Regions from separate parts of the Bradyrhizobium sp. JHI2711 genome, predicted to be linked through region 2. Evidence: riboswitches for the same ligand, from Rfam matches in the RefSeq annotation. Region 2 holds a riboswitch; the other holds the start of a gene.

Region 1 (10,576 bases), 880 kb from region 2:
TGGTTGTCCGCTGCTCCGTCGAGATAAAGTCGAGACTTTGGCAGCGCGGCCCGCGCGCTCCTGTTGTCCCGCAAGCCGCGCTATCTCTATCTGTCTAGCTTTGCAGATCGCACTCTGTTTGAGCCGAGGGACAGCGTCTTCTGGTCTGCTCAAGCCCTCGACCAACAAATTGGGGTGACGATGAATTGGGGAATGTCTCGAAGAGAGGATCGAGAGCAGCATGCGCCGTCACGCCCGAGATGCCGGCTATTGATCTCTATCGATCGCGATCTCGGGGGAGCGTTACAATTTTGCACCTTGAACTCCCATACTCAACCGCTGGCAATATGGAGGCTCGAGACGCCGCGAACCTTACACGCGATATTTGGTGGTCTCACGAGGCATTGCCGCAAACACCAGGTCATTGCGCCAATGACCGGGCAGAGGCATTTCTGAGGCGTGCCGGCGGCCAGGACTATCGACGGCGAGACTACGCGCACGTGATCGCGGGCCAATGAGGCGAACCGCCCCGACCTTCTGACGGTCCGCCCTGCCGCCCCGACAGCAAAGCCGATGATCAGGCTTGTCGCAGCCAACGTTTGATAAGGCCAAGATTCCGGACTTCAGCGCCAAAGATTATCTGGGATCAGCGCCGGCAAGGCTGCCGACAATGCGAAGCGAGCGATCAATTGACTATCTGCTTGCTGGCTATCGCAGCATTGAGGACAGATGCTGTCGTGGCCCATCGCGAGGGATGCGCCTCAAATCAACTCGGCTACACGCTGGCGTGTTGCAGACCAACGCGGGACCCTGGCGGATCGCCCGAGTTGAGACATGTCGCCTGCCAACGCGGGCCTGTCGGGCTCGCAGCAGCCGCTCGAGCTTGGCCGTTTTGGACGCGCATCAGCTCTTTTTGACCTGTATCAATTCTGCGGCGACTGCCTACTGATAGAAGTGAGCTTCCAGTCCAAGGTCACACACATGGCAGACAGAAAGACTTGGCGCCCCATCATCTTTTCATGTCCAGATACCGGCGACCGAGTTCAAGGACTGCTGCCGGACGCACCCGAACCGCGTGCCGATGACCTGCACAGAATAACCTGCGCTGCGTGCGATGGCGTCCACTTCATCGACCTGCGGACGGGCGCGATGATCAGCGCCGAGCGCAACTAGGCCCATCCGAATGGTGTCAAGAAAATTCCCGCGCCTTCCCGTTCTCGATTGGGGATGCCGCTCCGCTCGTAAGGGCGCGGCTGACGTCATCACAACCCAACGCCCCGCGCTGACGTCGTGGGACAAGGAGATTTTCACCAACGGAGGATGTTTCGGCATGACAGACTACGGCGACATTTGTCGCGGCGCCGGCCAGATCGTCGCAGCGCAGTCCAGTTTAACTTCTGCAGAACAGCGATGAATACCAACCGCCGCGGGCTTGAGCTGATTCAGATCGATTCGACCGAAGCCCGGGAGTTGTTTCGCAGCGCCAATCCTAATATTTCGGTTAGCGAGCGGATCATGTCCCGGCACGATAGGTTCAACGGCGCCACGGCCGATAAAATCCCGGCCGCGGCCGACCCCATCGAGAGCACGCGCCGCCTAGGTTATACCGAGTTGAGCCTGTTCGCGCGGCACACCAAGCGATCTCGTCCGTAGTGTTCAGAAGGTTGCCTGAATTTGTCAGCCCGCAGCGATGAACTCCGTCCAGGATCTAGTGGCGACCTGACCTGGGAGCGGCTCGAAACTGCGCCGCCCTTTGATCGGGATCTGGAGATTGCCGTGATCGAGGGTAACACCATTCACCGGGTGGTCTTTCCTTGCCGCCGGATCTTCGACGGCTGGATTAAGGCAAAGACCGGAGAACGCGTCGCCGTGCAGCCGACGCACTGGCGCATCTGGCCCGGATAGCGGCGACCATCCTGCGCAATAGATTGGCGTGAGTTGAGGCCGGGACTGCCTCGGGGTGGCCTCTCGTGGTAAACAATTTAGAGTTGATCAATGAGAGGGCCTGCCAGAAACATGTCGGACCACATCAGGTACGGCTATGGGCCTGGCGCGGCAGACGCCGCGTTGGCTCTCGTGCTGCGACGGGCGTTAGTCCGCATCTTCAGGACCGCACGGGCACGATCATCTACCTTCCGGTCGTTTTTCCCGCTTTCGCCGCGGCCGCGGACTGGGGGAGCTTCGCTACCCTGCTCTGCATCAGCGACGGCCGGTTCCAGCCCATTGTCACGTCTAACACGCATGGCATGGGTGTGGGGCTATCGATCTGCTGGACGATCATCGAGCCACGAGGAATCCGGGCGGCGACAGGATCTTTCAGTTCACCGCGCGATTGCGGAGCTTAGTGAAGACACATGACTGGGCGGCGCATTCTCGTGATCGACGATGACGCCGCTATGCGGGACTCGCTCGCGTTTCTGCTTGATGTTAATGGTTTCTACGTAGCAACCTATGAGACGGCGACCGCGTTTCTCAATGACGTCGCAAGCGGTCCGGTTGACTGCATTGTGTCAGACATCTGTCTGCCGGCTATGAGCGGTCTCGAACTCGTCAGAAAAGTGAAAGCCGATCGCGCCGACTGCCCCGTCCTCTTAATAACTGGTCATGGCGACGTATCGCTCGCAGTGGAAGCGATGAAAGCGGGTGCGGTCGACTTCATCGAGAAGCCGTTCGAGGAGGAGGTGCTATTGCGTGCGATCAATAGTGCTTTGGAAGCGCGGCCAACAAAGCCAGCCGACGCAGCGAAACTGCAGGCGGAAGCCCGCCTCGCGGATCTCTCGTCCCGCGAACGCGACGTCCTGCAGGGACTATTAGCCGGCAAGATTAACAAAGTGATAGCCCATGATCTCGGCATCAGTCCGCGGACAGTCGAGGTTTACCGTGCGAACCTGATGGCCAAGACTAATGTCCGCAGCATGTCCGAGTTGATGCGGATCGCCATTACCGCGGGACTCTAGCAGCAGCGCAAAATAGCGTGAATGGCTTATTCATGCATCAAGCTGACGAACGGCAGGTTTCGCGCGCACCGAGCCGATCATGTTTTCGGTGACGCCTGCCGATGCAACACACCCAGGCCGGCCGTTGCGCCAGGTCAATATGTCACGCGAGCCGAGACCTATGATCCGGGCTAGACCCCAACTCGGTCCACATGCGTACTTATCGCATGATCATCAAGCACGTCACCACGCCAGCGTACATCGATCAGGATGCCGTCAACATCGGCCCCGTCACCTCCGCGGCCGACCGATGCTGACGAGGATCAAAGTCAAGGCGCCGAACAAGACTTCCTGCGGCGAGCCGAAAGTGGCGATGGACGACAACGTTTCGGCTGGCTGGAGCTCTTCAGGGGTACGGCAGTGCGCGGCCGACGAAGCCAGCATGCAGCTTCGTAATCCGATTTGAGCATGTTTGAGCAACCAAGTGACCGCGTCGCCCCATACACGCCCCGCTCATGGACTTACGTGTAAATACTTAGGGGCTTCTACCTAGGGAAAACATCCAAATTTCCAATTCGTCAGGAGCAGCCAATCTGCGTCGAATCGACGTTGGTAAGATAGGGTCCGCCATGCACGCCCAGGCCGCCAGTTCTAGCGAGACGAGACGCCATCCGACCAGCGTCTTGCGTGGGCGACCTCATCGTCGTGAACCATTTGGCATAATTCCGAGACCGAAGCGTCTCACTCCCAATAGCGAGATCTACCGCGAAGACCAGGCAGCCCAATACCTCTATCAGGTGGTTTCGTGCGCTGTGCGGTCGTGCTGCGTAACGACGGACTGCCCAGGAGCTTTGTGCAACACTTCAGCTAAGTTGATTTACGCCAGCTCAAATTGAAGCGCGCTACTTTTTGCGTCGAATGGCGCGGACAAATCGCAGCCCCGCGAAGGACACCGAATTCGGCTTGGGCAGTCTTGCAAATGGCAGAAATCGCTTCCAGCCTAGATTGTGCCTCCAGGAACACCGCAATGATCATCGATCTTCTGCTTCGAGAGCATCGCAACATTGATCTTCTTCTGGTCGCTCTTCAACGCGAATTGGAGATTTTTGAGAAGGGGATCCGGCCCGATTATGAGGTCATTCGCGCGATTATCAGCTATTTCGAGGTTTACCCCGAGGTGTACCATCATCCACAGGAAGACTTGATTTTTTTCAAGCTCAAGTCTCGCGATCCGGAGGCAGCTGCAATCGTCGGCGATCTCGCGCTTGAACACCAGGAAGTCGTCGACCGTTTGCACCACTTCGCGCGAGCTATTGACGCTATCCTCGCGGATCGTGACCTCTTTCGGCAAGACGTCGGCAATATCATACGCGACTTTATAGTACGCGAGCGGCACCACATGATGTGGGAAGAACGAGATTTCTTTCCCGCCGCTCTGAAGGCTCTCTCGGCTAAGGATTGGACCGAAATCGCTTCCGCCCTCACCAATGATGGAGATCCGCTGTTCAGCGAGACAGCGGCAGCGACTTCCGATGCGCTAAGAGCGCATATTCTGCAATTGGAGCAAGAAGCTGAGGCCGAACGGAGCTCGGTCGCGTTGTCGTCCGCCAAGGCCGGCAATCCGTGACACAGCGCCGAGACGGACGGGCCGTATTGACGCGGCCGTTTGACAGCAGGAAGTGGACCTCATGCTCATTCTGTCGAAAGAAAATGGGGGTGCTCGCGGGCACGTAGGCTGCCGCCCCCCCCCCCAAAATGGCTTCTGCGCAACGTGATCGCTTCCTCGACCACCGGCGCAAACAGCATGGCGGAGCCTAGCTGAGCTCTGGTTCCGGCACCACAATGTAAACCTCGCAGGTCTGTCAGTTGCGCAGTGATATCGCGCGAAACGGACGCCTCTCGTGTCCGCCGACCGATGAGGACGGACGATTGCCGCCGCGCGGGTGCGGCGAAGCACCCACTCCTTGAGCCCCGCCCCATACGCTCTGAGACATCCGGCCGCAGCCGGTCCTACTCACTGCACGCGAATGCGAGGCACTGCCAGTCCCGGGTACGTTCAGCACCAACAGCAAGGCGCTGGACGTGGATCGCCACGACCAGTTCTGGCGCAATTGGATTTCAACAACCTATGGGGATCCGCATCGTAAATGATGCTCGTTCCTGACGCGTGACCGCTTCACGCGATCCTACATACGTGTATGCGGCGTGCAGCATGCCCTCCCATTGGCCTTGGAGCGGCCATAGGCATCGGCGACACTCCGTAATCAGGTCCAGAAACCTCTGTTTGAGATCTATGAGCGGACCATGCGGAGGGTGTCACGAGCTTGATGATGCCGCGGTGCCGATAGGGTGCTCCTCAGCGCCCAAGCCGAAACCCGACTATCGGGTGGAACCGGTCGACCAAGGACTGCCTTAAGCAAGGTTCAAATTTAGCAACCGCTTATGCATTGGATAAGCTTGCGAGATCCATGGAGCCGGGCTTACGTCGCCCTGATCGAACATAAGGCTCCAGGCAGGAAAGCGCACCGAGTTTGCTGTCCTGCGGCGACCGCCCGGCATGCCCCCTCGCTGCTGTCGTAATCGTGCCGACGTGCTCATGAGCGACAAACCTTGGTGTAGATTCTAACTCTCAGGCTATACGGTCGCATACCACGGCATAATTGAGCTACGCTGATCTTGTGCTTCAACTCGGCTCAGATTTTCGGCGAATGTCCTCGCCGTGATCGAACTGGCGGCTTCGCCGATGGAAGTCCGCGCGAATGCGTCAGCTTCGCTCCTCCCAGACTTTCGCCCGGCCCGCTAAGCGGGGCGGGGCATTTTTTATGTTCCTAAGGCTCCCGCGCAAATGACCACAAGCGGATCAGCTTTGTCGAAAAGAGACCGAAGCCCGGATCAACGGCCTCGCGGATCGAATGCAGCGCGCAGTTCGCGGGCGGCAGTGACCATGTTCGCTAGCGCTGGCCGAACCTCCTCCCATTTGCGCGTCTTCAGGCCGCAGTCTGGATTGATCCAGAGCTGCGAATCCTGCAGCCGCGTCCGAGCCAACACCATCAGCTCCTTCATTTCGCTCGTCTCGGGAACGCGTGGAGAGTGGATGTCGTACACGCCCGGCCCGATCTGATTTGGATATTCGTAGTTCCTGAACGCGTCGAGTAGTTCCATTTTCGAGCGCGATGTCTCGATCGAGATGACATCCGCGTCCATTGCAGCGATCGCACCAATGATGTCGTTGAACTCCGAGTAGCACATATGCGTATGAATTTGCGTTTGATCGGCGACGCCCGATGAACAGATGCGGAAGCAATCGACGGCCCAGTCGAGATAAGCCGCCCACTCCGATCGACGCAACGGCAATCCTTCGCGGACTGCAGCTTCGTCGATCTGGATCATGGTCGCACCAGCATTCTCGAGATCGCGGACTTCGTCTCGGATCGCGAGCGCAATCTGGCGGCAGACCTCGCTTCTGGGAATATCATCCCGAACAAAGGACCAGTTCAAGATCGTCACCGGTCCGGTCAACATCGCTTTCATCGGCTTCCTTGTTAGTGATTGCGCGTAGCGCCACCAGTCCACGGTGATAGGCTTCGGCCGTGCTACATCGCCAAACAGGATCGGTGGCCTGACGCAGCGCGAGCCGTAGGACTGCACCCATCCGCTCTTGGTAAATACGAAGCCGGCGAGTTGCTCGCCGAAGTACTGCACCATGTCATTGCGCTCAAACTCGCCGTGCACGAGGACGTCAAGACCGATGTCCTCCTGCCAACGTACGGCGCGCGCAGTCTCCTCCTTGAGGAACTTGTCGTATTGCTCGTCGCTTATCGCACCTCGCGCATGCGCCGCACGGGCATTCCGGATCTCTGTGGTCTGCGGAAATGATCCGATCGTCGTGGTAGGAAAAGCCGGTAGTCCGAATCGATTGCTTTGGATCTCGGCCCGACGGGCAAATGGGCTCGCGCGCCGACACATGGTCTGGTCGATCGCTCTCATCCGGACAGCGACATTGGCATCACGGATTTTCGGCGAAGTCCGGCGGACAGTCGCGGCACCTTCCGACTCGGCAAGAGCTAACGCAACATTCTGGTCGCCTGCGAGTGCACGCGCTAGGATCGCAAGCTCCCGCATCTTCTGGACCGAGAAAGCAAGCCAGCTCTTGACGTCGGAAGCGAGGCCGGTCTCGAGTTCAACATCGACCGGCACATGAAGCAGCGAGCAGGATGGGGCGATCTGTACACGATCCTTGCCGAGCTTCGCAATCGCGGGTTCGAGCCGCTGGCGCAGCGACGACAAATTCGACCGCCATACATTCCGACCGTCGACGACACCGAGCGACATGACGAGATCACTTCGGCCGCCAGCGATGATCTGGTGCAACAACTGTGGCGCTCGAACCAGATCGAGGTGCAGCCCGGCAACTGGCAGGCTCAAGGCGGTGTCCAGATTGTCGCCGAGGTCGCCGAAATAGCTGGCAACCATGAGCTTGATCGCCGGCCCCTCCTTGGCGAGCCGGTCATAGGCATGTCGCAAAGATTTTCGCGTCCCCTCATCCAGATCAAGAACTAGGCTGGGCTCGTCGAACTGAACCCAATTTGCCCCACGTTTGGCCAATTCCTGCATAACCTCGATATAGGGCGGTATCAGTTCATCCAGCAGTGAGAGTGGCTGGAACGTGGGATCGGGACTCTTGCCGAGCTTTAGGAATGTGACCGGCCCGATCAGGACGGGGCGGGTCTGAAAGCCAAGGGCCTTGGCTTCCTCATACTCCTCGATCGGCTTGCGAGAGCATAGCCTGAAAGTCTGTCCCCTGTGAAACTCGGGGACCATATAGTGATAGTTGGTGTCGAACCACTTGGTCATCTCCTGCGCGGGTGCGCCAAATCCGCGCGGTCCGTGACCGCAACTCGCTTCCTGGTCGTCGCATTGTGAACCGCGGGCCATGGCGAAGTATGTCTTGAGCGAAACGGATTCGGCTTTCGAGGCGTAGATCTCCGGGATGGCGCCAACCATGACACTTGTGTCGAGCACCTGGTCATACAGCGAGAAATCGTTCGATGGAATGACCGTGACGCCGATAGATTTCTGACGGGCCCAATTCGCGGCACGCAGGCCAGCTGCGTCCTCGAGCAGCTGCTGTTCGCTGCTTTTTCCGGCCCAGTAGCTTTCTAGAGCGACTTTGAGCTCGCGCCTTGGACCGATGCGTGGCGTTCCGAGCGTGGCAACAGGGAGGGAGAGAAGAGACATAGCGTTAACCCATGTTGGGGGCAAAGGCCATGGCGGACGCAGGCAGGGGAAGTCGCGGTGCGACGGCTGCTTGGCGCACCACCGGGACACCCCGCCCGTGGACGAATATAGTGTCGGGGCAGGTCTCCTGGCTCGCAGGTCATCGCTGCTGTCCGGCCTTCCCGAAGCCGCGCAGGCTTCAGTGACGTCGTTGGACAGCGGCTCGCCGCTCACAGTTGCGGGGGCAGCGCCGGCATTTTCACCGGCTTCCCTCTTAGCTCCGGATCAAATGGAAACCGGAGAACCTCGACGACTTGGATTATCGGCAAGAGCAGTCTTCCGTCAACCTCTCAGATCATGTCTCAAGCTGATGCTGCGACATCTGCTACGCGAATGACCGTGCATCTCTAGCATTGAGATGATGTAGCAGTGCTCTCCAATCAGCGATACCGCAATGAGCATCGCAGTTGCCCGCGGGTTGCACGCCAGATCGGTGGAAAGGACAAATGCGGCTTGCGCGGTCGGGGCCGCTGCCTCGAGCAGAACGCATTTGTCGCCAGTCCCAGCTTCCCAGCGGTTTTTCGAGCACGCGCGCCATCCAGCCACCTTCTCGACCAACAGGATCAGTGTTGAATAGGCCAAGACACCTGGCTAAGCCAGCAACTTACAACTTACCCGGGCAGCACGTTTGATTTGCGGTGCCAGCCACACCCCAAATGCTCGGCGAAGATCGGCTTGCCGTCGTTCGCCATCGAGTACAAAGCGCGCCTGACTGAGGCTGTTCTCGACTTCCGGAGCGCCGGACGTCGCGAAAGGAGCGCCAAACGCGCCATGGCCCCTTGGCCGAAAGTGCCCGAAGGCATGGCAGCGATCAAAAGCCCACATTCCGGCAACGATAACCGAACCACACGGTTCAATGACGGCAAACGTGCTGCCACTTCTCATCAGGAACTTGGCACCGAGGCGTTCCGCTGTGCCGTCGAACATCCGGTGCGTGACGGGGATGCATAAGCCGTGCTGGAGAGGTTGAACGGAAACATCGAGACATGCGCCAGTCGGAAAGTCGACAAAGAGGACACAAAACCGGTGCGAATTGCCGTCTATTATCTGGCACGAAGAATGCACGTCCTCTGCCTGCCCAGTCCTCCTGCTGGGCATGTCCAGCACAGCAAATTGAGGCTGTCGGTGGCAGTGAAGTTAGCGGCGCGTGACATAGAGGGGAGCGCCTGCTCGCACGGGAAAACCAGTGGTCGCCCCGTCGCGTCGCCGCTAACTTCTTGCGCTCGCGCATAACAGGTTGAAGGTTGCCTGCTCTGGAATGACGTGTGGATGAGACCGGATAGGCCGACGGTTATGAAGAAAACGTCAGGAAGACGCGCGCTATGGCTTTGGCTCGGTCGATCCCTGATCTGCCTGGCCGGGCTGGCTGCGACGAGCAACACTGTTCGCGCTAACGACAGCCCCCTTGTCGAAAGAGTCAAGTCAACGTGGCGAGCGCAAGACGGTGAGACAATAGAACAAGTTATCTCCAACGTCTCGAAGGTGGCACAGTTCGTCCCTCGGATGTGGGGCGTCGCTGAACTTGACCAAAATGAATATGTTTTTGTTTCTTGGACCAGGCACCGGGATGATAAATCAGACGAAGAGTACGTTATCACCTGGAAGGTCGCGCTCGACGGGACGATTGAACTTGCGTCGACCTATGCGAAGCCAATGGAATTGGGCTGGCGCGCCTTCGCGCTCTCGTTGATCGCCAGTGAAGTCAAGGATGGCGAAAGGGACGCAAATCTTGGCTTTCTGCATGACCCGGCCAACTTCAACTTTGTGACGACCATGCAAGGTCGGCTCGGTGATCTTCTGCGGCAGGGCAGCTGCACTATCGTTGATCCTGTTGGAGTGGACTACTTGCCGAAGCAGAATGACAAGCCGACCGAGAAAGGTGATCTGTGGCGCGTTTTGCTTGTGGTGAACTGTAATATCCCAGGGCCCCGCTATTTTACATACAACGGGGTCATCACTTTCGAGAAGAGCGAAGGACAAGATTGGGAGCCGCAATCCTCCTTTGCCAAGCGTATCGCGGCTTTTCCTCCTGGCTCCTGGTTCGCTCGCATGGAGCCAAAGGAACGGGAGGATTAGAAGGGAGCTAAAGGCCTCGGTAAATGATCGCGCAGAGCAAGATCGCGCCGTAGCTCCTGCAGGGCCGAACGCCTCAGAGCAACGGCAAGACTATCAGCTCTAAACTCTCCGGTGTTTACACCTTGAACAGTCGCGAGCTTTCCCGCGGCCTTCAGCCGGCCATCGAGAAAATGGGGCAGCACGATTACCTCCGATTCTTTCTGCGAGGAGTCGAGCTCAGCGGCGCGTGCCGCCTTGCGAGAGGCGGCTTGACCTCGGCGCACCCCACGCAGTGGAAGGACACCATTTGCGAGAGAACCAGCTCTCCA
Region 2 (10,576 bases):
CGGGGATGCGCGAGGCTTTCGACGAAGCCGTTGCCGACCGGATCGTTCGCGGTCGCAAACACGACCGGGATGGTCTTGGTGGCGGCAAGGACGGCGGCGGTCTCGATCGTCGACCCCGTCAGGATCACGTCCGGCTTGAGGTCGAGCAATTCCTGGACGGCCATCTTCAGCCGGTCCGGCGCGCCGAAGGTGGAACGGAGCTCGAGGCGGAAGTTGACGCCTTCGACCCAGCCGCGCTGCCGCAAGCCGGCGACGAGGTTGCCCAGGCGAGAGCTCGCGCTGTCGATCATGCCGCGTCTGGTCAGCTCGTCGTCGAGCGGCAATGCGGTGAGCGAGGCGACGATCCGCATACGATCCGGCGTTGCGCCGAGCGCGATCCATCCCGCGACCGATGCAGTCGCGAGGCGAATGAAGCCGCGGCGATTGACCGCCGAGGAAACGAAAGATCGCCCCGTCATGGACTACGTTGCACGATCGCCTTGCTTTGCTCGATGCTTAGCGCGAAAGCGGGGTGCCCACAATCGACGAAAGGCGCATGTGAATGTTCGTTCGCAGGCTTTCGATCTGGTGCCCGGCGGCCTAGCGCCGCAGCGTGAACGCGTCCGCGCTGCGCCGTTGCTCCCATTTCGCCTGCTCCAGCTCGGGCCGGTCGCACTCGATCTCGGGATAGCCGATGCAGAGATAGGCGATGAACTTCCAGCTGTCAGGCACGTCGAGAACAGCGTGCATGCGCGCAGGGTTCAGTATCGACACCCAGCCGAGGCCGATGCCCTCGGCGCGGGCGGCGAGCCACATCGCGGTAATGGCGGCGACCACGGAATATTCCGTCGTTTCAGGCATGGTCGCGCGGCCGAGGCCGTGGCCGATGTCGCTGCCCATGTCGGCGAACACGGCAAGATGGCCGGGCGCCTGCTCGAGGCCGGACAGTTTCAAGGTGGCATAGCGGGCGGCGCGGTCGCCGGAGTAGCAGCTCAGCGCGTCGGCATTGCACGTCCTGAAATCTTCGACCACGGCGCGGCGCGTTGCAGCATCATTGACGATCACGAAGCGCCAGGGCTGGCTGAGGCCGACCGAAGGCGAGAGGCAGGCGGTCTCGATCAGGCGATCGATCGCCCCCTCCGGCAGCGGATCGCTGCGGAAGCGGCGCACGTCGCGGCGCCACACGAACAGCTCGCGTAAGTGCTGGCGGAAGCTATCGTCGAACTCGACCATGAGGTCATCGCCCCATTTGGAAGGACGCCGCCACCAGCAGGATCAGGATCTCGCCCGTCTGCTCGAACGCGCCGAGGATGTCGCCGGTCTGCCCCCCGATTTGGCGGATGGCAAGCCGCGCCAGCAGCAGGCCGGCCAGTGACAGCAGGATCAGGCCGACCAGCGCCTTGCCCGGCCCCAACGTCAGGGCAAGCGCAAGCGTTCCAAGCGCGAAGGCGATGGCCACGCTGCGCCCGGGCGGCGCCCCGGCGCCGGCAGAGAGGCCATCAGGCCGCGCCGACGGGACTAGCGACATGAAGGCCGGCAGGCCGGCACGGGCAGCAACGTGCGCCGCGCACAGCGCGAGCATGACGGCCCATGGATTTGCGATCGTCGCAAGCGCGCTCCAGCGCAGGCCGAACGATAGGATCAGGGCGCAGACGCCATAGGTCCCGATCCGGCTGTCGCGCATGATCTCGAGCTTGCGCTCGCGCGTGCGGCCGCCGCCGAGGCCGTCCGCGGTGTCGGCAAGTCCGTCCTCGTGCAGCGCGCCGGTGATGAGGGCGGTCGTGGCTAGCACAAGGAGGGCGGCAAGGCTCGGCGTCAGTCCGAAGCGAATGGCGATCTTGTAAGTGAGGGCGCCGGCGAGGCCGACCAGCAGTCCCGCGACCGGCAGCGCCCACATTGCCCGCGCAACGGCGCCGTCGCCCGCAGGCTTCGAGGATGCCACCGGCAGGATCGTCACGAACGATGTCGCCATCTTGAGATCGGCGAGGATGTCCTTGAGGTGCTCGGCGCGCGGGATCATTTCAGCTTCAACGGCAGGCCGGCGACGACGAACTCGACCTCGTCGGCGACACCGGCAATGATCTGGTTCATGATTCCGGCGGCATCGCGGAAGCTGCGCGCCAGCGCGTTGTCGGGCACGATGCCGAGGCCGACCTCGTTGGTGACGAGCACGACGGGGCTGTTGAGGCGGGGCAGCGTGTCGGCGAGCTCTCTCACCTCTCGCTCCCAATCGCGCGCCGCATGCATCAGGTTGGAGAGCCACAGCGTCAGGCAGTCCACCAGCCTCGCGCCGCCACCTTCGGTCGAGAGCAGCGCGGGCACGAGATCGAGCGGCACCTCGCGCTCGATCCAATCGGCTCCGCGCCGCGCGCGATGTCTTGCGATGCGTTCCTGCATTTCGCCGTCGAGCGCCTCGGCCGTCGCGACGTAGACGGGCTGGCCGGCAAAGCTGCGCGCGCGCGCCTCCGCCCGGGTGCTCTTGCCCGATCGCGCCCCGCCGGTGATCAAGATGATGGCCATAAAGGTCTCCTGCCGCAGCACTAATCATCAAACGCGGCCAAAGACAAAGCCGAAATCAGGCAGCGAGGGGCTTGCGCTCGGCCGCCGTCTTGCGCAACAGGGGCGGGACAGGAGCTGGATGTGGACTTTGCGGGCGCGATGGTGGTGGCGATGGCGGTGGATGCCCTTCTGGGCTGGCCGGCGTGGCTGTTCGCGCGGATCGGGCATCCCGTCACCTGGCTGGGCGGGCTGATTGCCGGCATCGACACCGCCTTGAATCGCGCGTCCGATCCGCCGGCGTTGCGCCGAGCCGCGGGCGTCGCCGGCGCGCTTGCGGTGATCGCGCTCTCCGCGGCGCTCGGCTGGGCGCTGCAATCACTGCTTCCTTCGGGCTGGATCCAGATCGTGCTGATTGGCATCCTGGCCTGGCCATTGGTCGCGCTGCGCTCGCTGCATGATCATGTGGCTGCCGTCGCCACGCCCTTGCTGGCCGGCGACGTTGCCGCGGCGCGCGACGCGGTCTCGCGCATCGTCGGCCGCGATCCCGCAAGCCTCGATGAGGCCGGCATTGCGCGCGCGGCAATCGAGAGTCTTGCCGAAAACACCTCCGACGGCATCGTCGCGCCGGTGTTCTGGGGCGCGCTGTTGGGCTTGCCCGGTATCCTCGCCTACAAGGCGATCAACACGCTGGACTCCATGATCGGCCACCGCAGCGAACGACACGAAGCCTTTGGCTGGGCGGCAGCGCGCATCGACGATGTCGCCAATTTCATCCCGGCGCGGCTGACCGGATTTCTGTTCGTGCTGCTGGCACCGCAACGGTCGGAGGCATTGGCGTGCATGACGCGCGATGCGCGCCGGCATCGCTCGCCCAATGCCGGCTGGCCGGAAGCGGCGATGGCGGGCGGACTCGGCGTGCGGCTCAGCGGCCCCCGCATCTATCACGGCAACGCGACCAACGAGCCCTGGCTGAACGAGGGTGCGCGCGATCCGCGCGCCGCCGATATCACCGAGGCGCTGACAGTCTATCGTCGCGCCATGCTGCTGGTCGCCGGCGTGCTTGCGATCCTGGCTTTCGCGTGAAACAACGGGGCATGCGCGAGCACGGTGGAAATCTCGATCTGGCCCAGCGGCGTTTCGGCGGACGCGCAGAGGATTGGATCGATCTGTCGACCGGGATCAACCGGGTGCCCTATCCCGTGGGCGAGGTAAGCGCACGCGCGTGGAGCGCGCTGCCGTCACGCTCCGAGATCGAGGCATTGCATCAGGCGGCGCGGCACGGCTACCGCACGAGCGCACCGATCGTTGCGATGGGCGGTGCTCAGGCCGCCATTCAATTGCTGCCGCAACTCGCGGCGCCGGGGCGGGCGCGCATCCTCGCGCCGACCTACAATGAATACGCCGGCGTCCTGTCGGCCGCCGGCTTGGATGTCCACGAGATTACGGAGTTCGATGCGCTGGCGGGTGCAGACCTCGCCATCGTCGTTAATCCCAACAATCCCGACGGGCGGTGCCATTCGCGCAAGGATCTGCTCGCGCTGTTGCCGCGCGTCGGCCGTCTCGTTGTAGATGAGAGCTTTGCCGATCCCGATCCGCAGCTGTCGCTTGCACTGGACGCGGATCGACCAGGACTGTTGATCCTGCGTTCCTTCGGAAAGTTTTATGGGTTGGCCGGCCTGCGGCTCGGCTTCGCCATCGGTCATGCCGCCGACATCGACAAGCTTGCCGCCGTGTCGGGTCCATGGCCTGTTTCGGGCGCGGCGATCGAAATCGGCTGTCGTGCCTTGCGCGATCAGACTTGGGCCGAGGCGACGTCGGCGCGGCTCGCGCGCGACTGTGTTCGCCTCGATGCAATGGCGCATTCGCGAAGCTGGCGGCTCATCGGCGGCACACCGCTGTTTCGCTTGTACGAAACGGGCGACGCGGTGGCTGCGCAGGAGAGGCTCGCGCGCAGCCACATCTGGTCCCGCGTGTTCGCGCAACAGCCGACATGGCTGCGCCTCGGGCTCCCCGGCAGCGAAGCCGAATGGACGCGCCTTGCCGAGGCCCTAGCGCGCTAGCGCGAGCAGGCCTTCGACGTCGAGATGCTTTTCGATGTGATCGGCCAGCGCCTCGAGCGCGCTTTCGACGCTGGCGTGATAGGGCTCGTCGCCTGCGGGAATGTCGAGTTTGGCGAGGTAGGCCTTGCGGAAATCATCCGACGTGAACAGGCCGTGCAGATAGCTGCCCTGCACACGGCCGTCCCTGGAGATCGCGCCTTCTGCCTCGCCGTCCAGCTTGGCGAAGGGGCGGGCGCGATCCGGGCCGTCGGTGTGGCCGATATGGATCTCGTAAGCCTGGATCGGCTGATCCGTCGCCGCATGCACGGCCGCAACACGTGTCAGCGTTTTCTGCGGGCTCATCACCGTCTCGACATCGAGAAGCCCGAGGCCCGGCGTGTCGCCCGCAGGCCCCTCGATGCCTTCGGGGTCTGCGACGCTGCGCCCCAGCATCTGATAGCCGCCGCAGAGGCCGAGCACGTGGCCGCCGCGGCGGTGGTGCGCGAGCAGGTCGATGTCCCAGCCCTGCGCGCGCAGGAAGGCGAGGTCGCCGCGGGTGGATTTTGAGCCAGGGATGATGACGAGGCGCACGTCGCCCGGGATCGCCTCGCCCGGGCGCACCATCACGAGATCGACGCCCGGCTCGAGCTTGAGAGGATCGAGATCGTCGAAATTGGCGATGCGCGATAGCGCCAGGCAGGCGATCTTGCATTGGCCCGGCTTGCGCGCATCGCGCAGGCCGAGCGCGTCTTCGGCCGGCAGCTCGCCGGCACGCGGGAACCAGGGCAGCACGCCGAGGCCGCGCCATGCAGTCTTTTGCTCGATCAGCCTGTAGCCGTCGTCGAACAGCGTGGGATCGCCGCGGAACTTGTTGATGACGAAGCCAGAGATCATCGCGGCATCGTCGGGGTCGATCACCGTCCTGATGCCGACCAGCTGGGCGATGACACCGCCACGGTCGATGTCGCCGACCAGCACGACCGGCACATTCGCCTTGCGGGCAAAGCCCATATTGGCGATGTCGGACTTGCGCAAATTCACCTCGGCCGGACTGCCGGCGCCTTCGACCAGCACCAGATCGGCCCGCGCCTTCAGCCGTTCAAAGCTCTCCAGCACCGCGCCCATCAGCGACGGCTTCATCGCCGCGTAGTCGCGCGCGCGTGCGGTCGCGATGCGCTTGCCGTGGACGACGACCTGCGCGCCGACATCGGTCTCGGGCTTGAGCAGCACCGGGTTCATGTCGGTGTGCGGCTCGACACCGGCGGCGAGGGCCTGCAGCGCCTGGGCGCGGCCGATCTCACCGCCATCGACGGTGACCGCGGCGTTGTTCGACATGTTCTGCGGCTTGAACGGCAGCACGCGCAGACCACGGCGCGTAAAGGCGCGCGCGAGGCCGGCGACGATGAGCGACTTGCCCACGTCCGAGCCGGCCCCCTGAATCATCAACGCAGGTGCCATCGTGCCTTCAAAACTCGACGCCGGCCTGCGCCTTGATGCCGGAACGGAACGGATGCTTGACCAGCGTCATCTCGGTGACGAGGTCGGCGATCTCGATCAGCTCGTCCTTGGCGTTGCGACCGGTGAGCACGACATGCGTCATCGCAGGCTTTTGCGTCGTCAGGAATTCGACGACTTCGGCGATGTCGAGATAGTCGTAGCGCAGCGCGATGTTGATCTCGTCGAGCACGACCATGCGCAGCCGCTCGTCGAGGATCAGCTCCTTGGCCTTCTCCCAACCGGCGCGCGCTGCAGCGATGTCGCGGGCACGGTCCTGCGTCTCCCAGGTGAAGCCTTCGCCCATCGCGTGGAACTGACAGAGTTCGCCGAAATGGCCGGTGAGCAGGCGCCGTTCGCCCGTATCCCAGGCACCCTTGATGAATTGCACCACCGCACAAGGGAAGCCATGCGCGACGCAGCGGACGATCATGCCGAAAGCCGAGGAGGATTTGCCCTTGCCCGCGCCGGTATGGACGATGATCAGGCCCTTTTCGCCGCTCTTGGTCGCCATGATCTTGTCGCGAGCGGCCTTCTTCTTCGCCATTTTGGCGGCGTGGCGGGCGTCGGTTTCCTCGGTCGTGTGGGTTTCCGGTTCAGGCGTCATCGGTCCCGGTCCTTCGGCTTGACAAGTGGCGGCCACCGGCAAATGGTGGCCTGGCGTTGGTTCCTGTCCTATGACAGGCGAAGAGGGAATGCGATAGGGTCCGAATCCGCAAAGATTTGGGTCCAAACTGCAGCCGCCCCCGCGACCGTGACCGGAGAGATGCCCGAAGCCACTGATTCCTTTTGGAATCGGGAAGGCGGGGATCGAAGGGCCAAAACCCTGCTCCGCAAGCCGGGAGACCTGCCAGCGCGACGAGTTTTGGACCGGCGGACGGGGTGTTCCGCGACGGGGAAGCGGGCCTTTCTGGAGAATGGTCCGTGCGCCTCATCGCCTCCCGCTGTTATCTGGAAGAGGCGATGACCGTCACACTTCATGTCTGCATCACCTGCCGCGCCGGCCAGACGCTCGGCGAGGGCGAGACGACGCCCGGCAAGCGCCTGCATGGCGCGATCCTCGAGGCCGGCGTGCCCGAGGGCGTCAGCGTGGTTCCCGTCGAATGCCTGTCGGCGTGCAGCCAGGGCTGCTCGGTCGCGCTCAGCGCGCCCGGCCGCTGGTCCTATGTCTATGGCCGCCTCTCCGATGCGAATGCGCAGGACGTGGTCGCAGGTGCTGCGGCCTACGCGGCGGCGCCCGACGGAATCGTGCCCTGGCGCAGCCGTCCCGAAATCTTCCGCAAGCAGTCGCTTGCCCGTATTCCCCCTGTTACCGTCGTGCCGGAGGCCGCTGAATGAACTCGCTCGCAAAAGTCCCGGTTACGGTCGTCACGGGTTTCCTGGGCTCCGGCAAGACGACGCTGATCCAGCATCTGCTCAGCAATGCCGGCGGCAAGAAGCTCGCCGTGCTCGTCAACGAGTTCGGCAGCGAAGGCGTCGACGGCGAGATCCTGAGGTCCTGCGCCGATGCGAACTGCCCGGAGGAGAACATCGTCGAGCTCGCCAATGGCTGCATCTGCTGCACCGTCGCCGACGATTTCATTCCGACCATGGAGCAACTCTTGGCGCGCCCGGTGCGGCCCGATCACATCCTGATCGAGACCTCGGGCCTGGCGCTGCCAAAGCCGCTGCTGAAGGCGTTCGACTGGCCGGAGATCCGCTCGCGCATCACGGTCGACGGCGTGATCGCGCTGGCCGACGCCGAGGCCGTCGCGGCCGGCCGCTTCGCGCCGGATCCGGCTGCGGTGGAAGCGCAGCGCGCGGCGGACGACAATCTCGATCACGAGACGCCGCTGTCAGAAGTGTTCGAGGACCAGATCGCCTGCGCCGACATCGTGCTGCTGACCAAGGCCGACCTTGCGGGCGCAGCCGGAATCGAAGCCGCAAAGGCGGCGATCACAGCCGAGATGCCGCGCCGCGTGCCGATGCTGCCGGTCACCGATGGCGCGATCGACGCGCGCGTCATCCTCGGCCTCGGTGCGGCCGCCGAGAATGATCTCGCCGCGCGGCCATCGCATCATGACGGCGAGGAGGAGCACGAGCACGATGATTTTGCCTCGGTCGTGATTGACCTTCCGGAGGTCGCCGACATCGACGCGCTGGTCGCATCGGTCCAGAAACTGGCGCGCGAGCAGAACGTGCTGCGGGCGAAGGGGTACATCGCGGTCGCTGGCAAGCCGATGCGCCTGTTGTTGCAGGCGGTCGGCGAGCGGGTGCGCCATCAGTTCGACAAGCCCTGGGGCGCGGGTCTCAGACAGTCGAAGCTCGTCGTGATCGGCGAGCATGGCGATATCGACGAGGCCGCCATCAAGGCAGGACTTGGTCTTTCAGGACTTGGTATCTGATGCACGTCGTCTTCCGCGAGAGCCGCGGTCTCGAGGAGACCGCGACGCCAAGAGACATCGGCCAGGACCCGGCCGATCTCGTGGTGCTCTCGTATTCGGATTCCGATTTGGCCGCGTTTGCGGCCGGCTGGCGCCGCGGTCGGGGCAGCCTGCCGTCGCTGCGGCTGGCCAATCTCGCGGAGCTGCGGCATCCGCTGTCGGTCGACACCTATATCGAGCGCACGCTGTCGCAGGCCCGCGGCATAATGGTGCGCCTGATCGGCGGGGAATCCTATTGGGCGTACGGGCTTGCGGCGCTCCAGCAACTCGCGCAAGAGCGCAACATCGTGCTCGCCGTGCTGCCGGCGGACGGCCGCGACGACGCGCGGCTGGATGCGTACTCGACCCTGCCGGTCTCGACGCTGCGGCGGCTCAAGGTGCTCTGCGACACCGGTGGTCCGGTCGCCGCGCAAGCCGCGATCGCGCAGCTCGCGCTGGCCTCAGGCCTTTATGCCGGCCCGGTCATCGGCGAGATGACCGTGCCCGAGATGGGATTCTATGATCCCGCGCGCGGTGTCATTGCCGCGCCAGTTGGCGAGGGCAAGCCGCGCGCACTCGTGACGTTCTATCGCTCCTATCTCACGGCCGCCGATACGGGGCCGGTCGACGCCTTGATTGCGGCGCTGCGCGAGAAGGGATTTGACGCCTACGGCGTGTTCGTCACCTCGCTGAAGGCGCCGGGCGTTGCCGACTGGCTGCGCGCGCATCTGGCGCAACATCCTGCGGCGGCGATCGTCAATGCGACGGCGTTCTCGGCCCTTGGCGATGACGGCACGACGCCGTTCGATGCCGCGTCCTGTCCGGTGTTCCAGGTCGCGCTCTCGACGGCGCGGCGCGAAGATTGGGCGGAATCACTGCGTGGCCTGTCGCCCGGCGATCTCGCGATGCATGTCGTGCTGCCGGAGGTCGACGGCCGCCTGTTCGCAGGCGTGGTGAGTTTCAAATCGGCCGGTCAGCGCGATCCCGATCTGCAATTCGCGCATCTAGCGCACAGGCCCGACGAAGAGCGCGTCAACGCCGTTGCCACGCGCGTCGCGGCTTGGCGTCGCCTCGCGGAGAAGCCCGCCGGCGAGAAGCGGCTGGCGATCGTGCTCTCGAACTATCCGGGCCGGCCGCATCAGATCGCGCACGCCGTCGGGCTCGACGCGCTGGCGTCGGTCGAGGCGTTGATCTCCGATCTCGCGGAGGTCGGCTTCGACGTTGCGCCGGTCGATGCGCTCGGCGCAAAACTATTGAAGCAGAGCTTGACCTGGAGCGTCGCCGAATATCGCACGGGGCTGGCGCGCCTGCCGCAATCCTTGCAGCACGATCTCGTGCAGGCCTGGGGCGCACCGGAGAACGATCCGAGCTGCCGCGACGGCGCGTTCTACTTCGCTGCGATCCAATGCGGCCGGTCGATCATCGCAGTCCAGCCCGAGCGCGGCGATGCGGCCTCGCGCGATGCCGATTATCACGATCTCGCCCGCACGCCGCGCCACGCCTATGTCGCGTTCTATCTCTGGCTCCGGCAGCAAGGCTGTGATGCCGCCGTGCACATGGGCGCGCACGGCACGCTGGAATGGCTGCCCGGAAAATCCGTGGCGCTGTCGCAAGCGTGCTGGCCGGAAGCGCTGATCGGCGACCTGCCCGTCATTTATCCCTTCATCGTCAACGATCCCGGCGAGGCCGCGCAGGCCAAGCGGCGCATCGGCGCGGTCACGATCGGTCATCTGCCGCCGCCGCTTGAGACATCCGCGGTGCCGGAAGGTCTACGTCGGCTGGAACGGTTGCTCGATGAGTATTCGACCGCTGACGGCCTCGATCCCGCCCGTCGCCAACGCCTGATCGCGGCGATCCGCGACGAGGCGCGAGTGGCGGGCCTCGAAGACGATCTCGGCCTCGATGCCTCGGCAGCACCAGCCGAAGCCATCCCGCGAATCGACCGCTTCGTCTGCGATCTCAAGGAGAGCCAGTTCGGCGACGGCCTGCACGTGTTCGGCCGCGGCGCTTGTGCCGATGCGGAACGCGATGCATTGCGTTCCGCGCTCGCCGGAAAACGCGTTGCCCCCGGGCCGTCGGGCTCCCCGTATCGCGGGCGTCAGGATGTGCTGCCGACCGGGCGCAATCTCTTCGCCGTCGACCCGCGTGCGGTGCCGACACCGT

What was found. A riboswitch is a leader RNA that binds a small molecule or an ion and turns the genes downstream of it on or off. The one in region 2 is predicted to bind cobalamin.
Region 1: another riboswitch for cobalamin. It lies ahead of metE (5-methyltetrahydropteroyltriglutamate--homocysteine S-methyltransferase); the one in region 2 lies ahead of ACTEK7_RS07910 (DUF1636 family protein).

The regions. Positions count from the first base shown of each region.
Region 1 covers NZ_JBPZPT010000001.1:2,540,359-2,550,934, forward strand. The annotation lists gene ACTEK7_RS11890 (hypothetical protein) at 814-1,152, shown strand; gene ACTEK7_RS11895 (hypothetical protein) at 1,390-1,632, shown strand; gene ACTEK7_RS11900 (hypothetical protein) at 1,756-1,884, shown strand; gene fixJ (response regulator FixJ) at 2,334-2,936, shown strand; gene ACTEK7_RS11910 (hemerythrin domain-containing protein) at 3,943-4,542, shown strand; gene metE (5-methyltetrahydropteroyltriglutamate--homocysteine S-methyltransferase) at 5,808-8,153, opposite strand; cobalamin riboswitch at 8,254-8,456, opposite strand; gene ACTEK7_RS11920 (hypothetical protein) at 8,868-9,143, shown strand; gene ACTEK7_RS11925 (nodulate formation efficiency C protein) at 9,486-10,268, shown strand.
Region 2 covers NZ_JBPZPT010000001.1:1,662,699-1,673,274, reverse strand. The annotation lists gene ACTEK7_RS07950 (ABC transporter substrate-binding protein) at 1-458, opposite strand, end outside; gene bluB (5,6-dimethylbenzimidazole synthase) at 580-1,212, opposite strand; gene cobS (adenosylcobinamide-GDP ribazoletransferase) at 1,217-1,999, opposite strand; gene cobU (bifunctional adenosylcobinamide kinase/adenosylcobinamide-phosphate guanylyltransferase) at 1,996-2,499, opposite strand; gene cbiB (adenosylcobinamide-phosphate synthase CbiB) at 2,620-3,561, shown strand; gene cobD (threonine-phosphate decarboxylase CobD) at 3,573-4,538, shown strand; gene ACTEK7_RS07920 (cobyric acid synthase) at 4,527-5,975, opposite strand; gene cobO (cob(I)yrinic acid a,c-diamide adenosyltransferase) at 5,983-6,618, opposite strand; cobalamin riboswitch at 6,659-6,880, shown strand; gene ACTEK7_RS07910 (DUF1636 family protein) at 6,975-7,349, shown strand; gene cobW (cobalamin biosynthesis protein CobW) at 7,346-8,395, shown strand; gene cobN (cobaltochelatase subunit CobN) at 8,395-10,576, shown strand, end outside.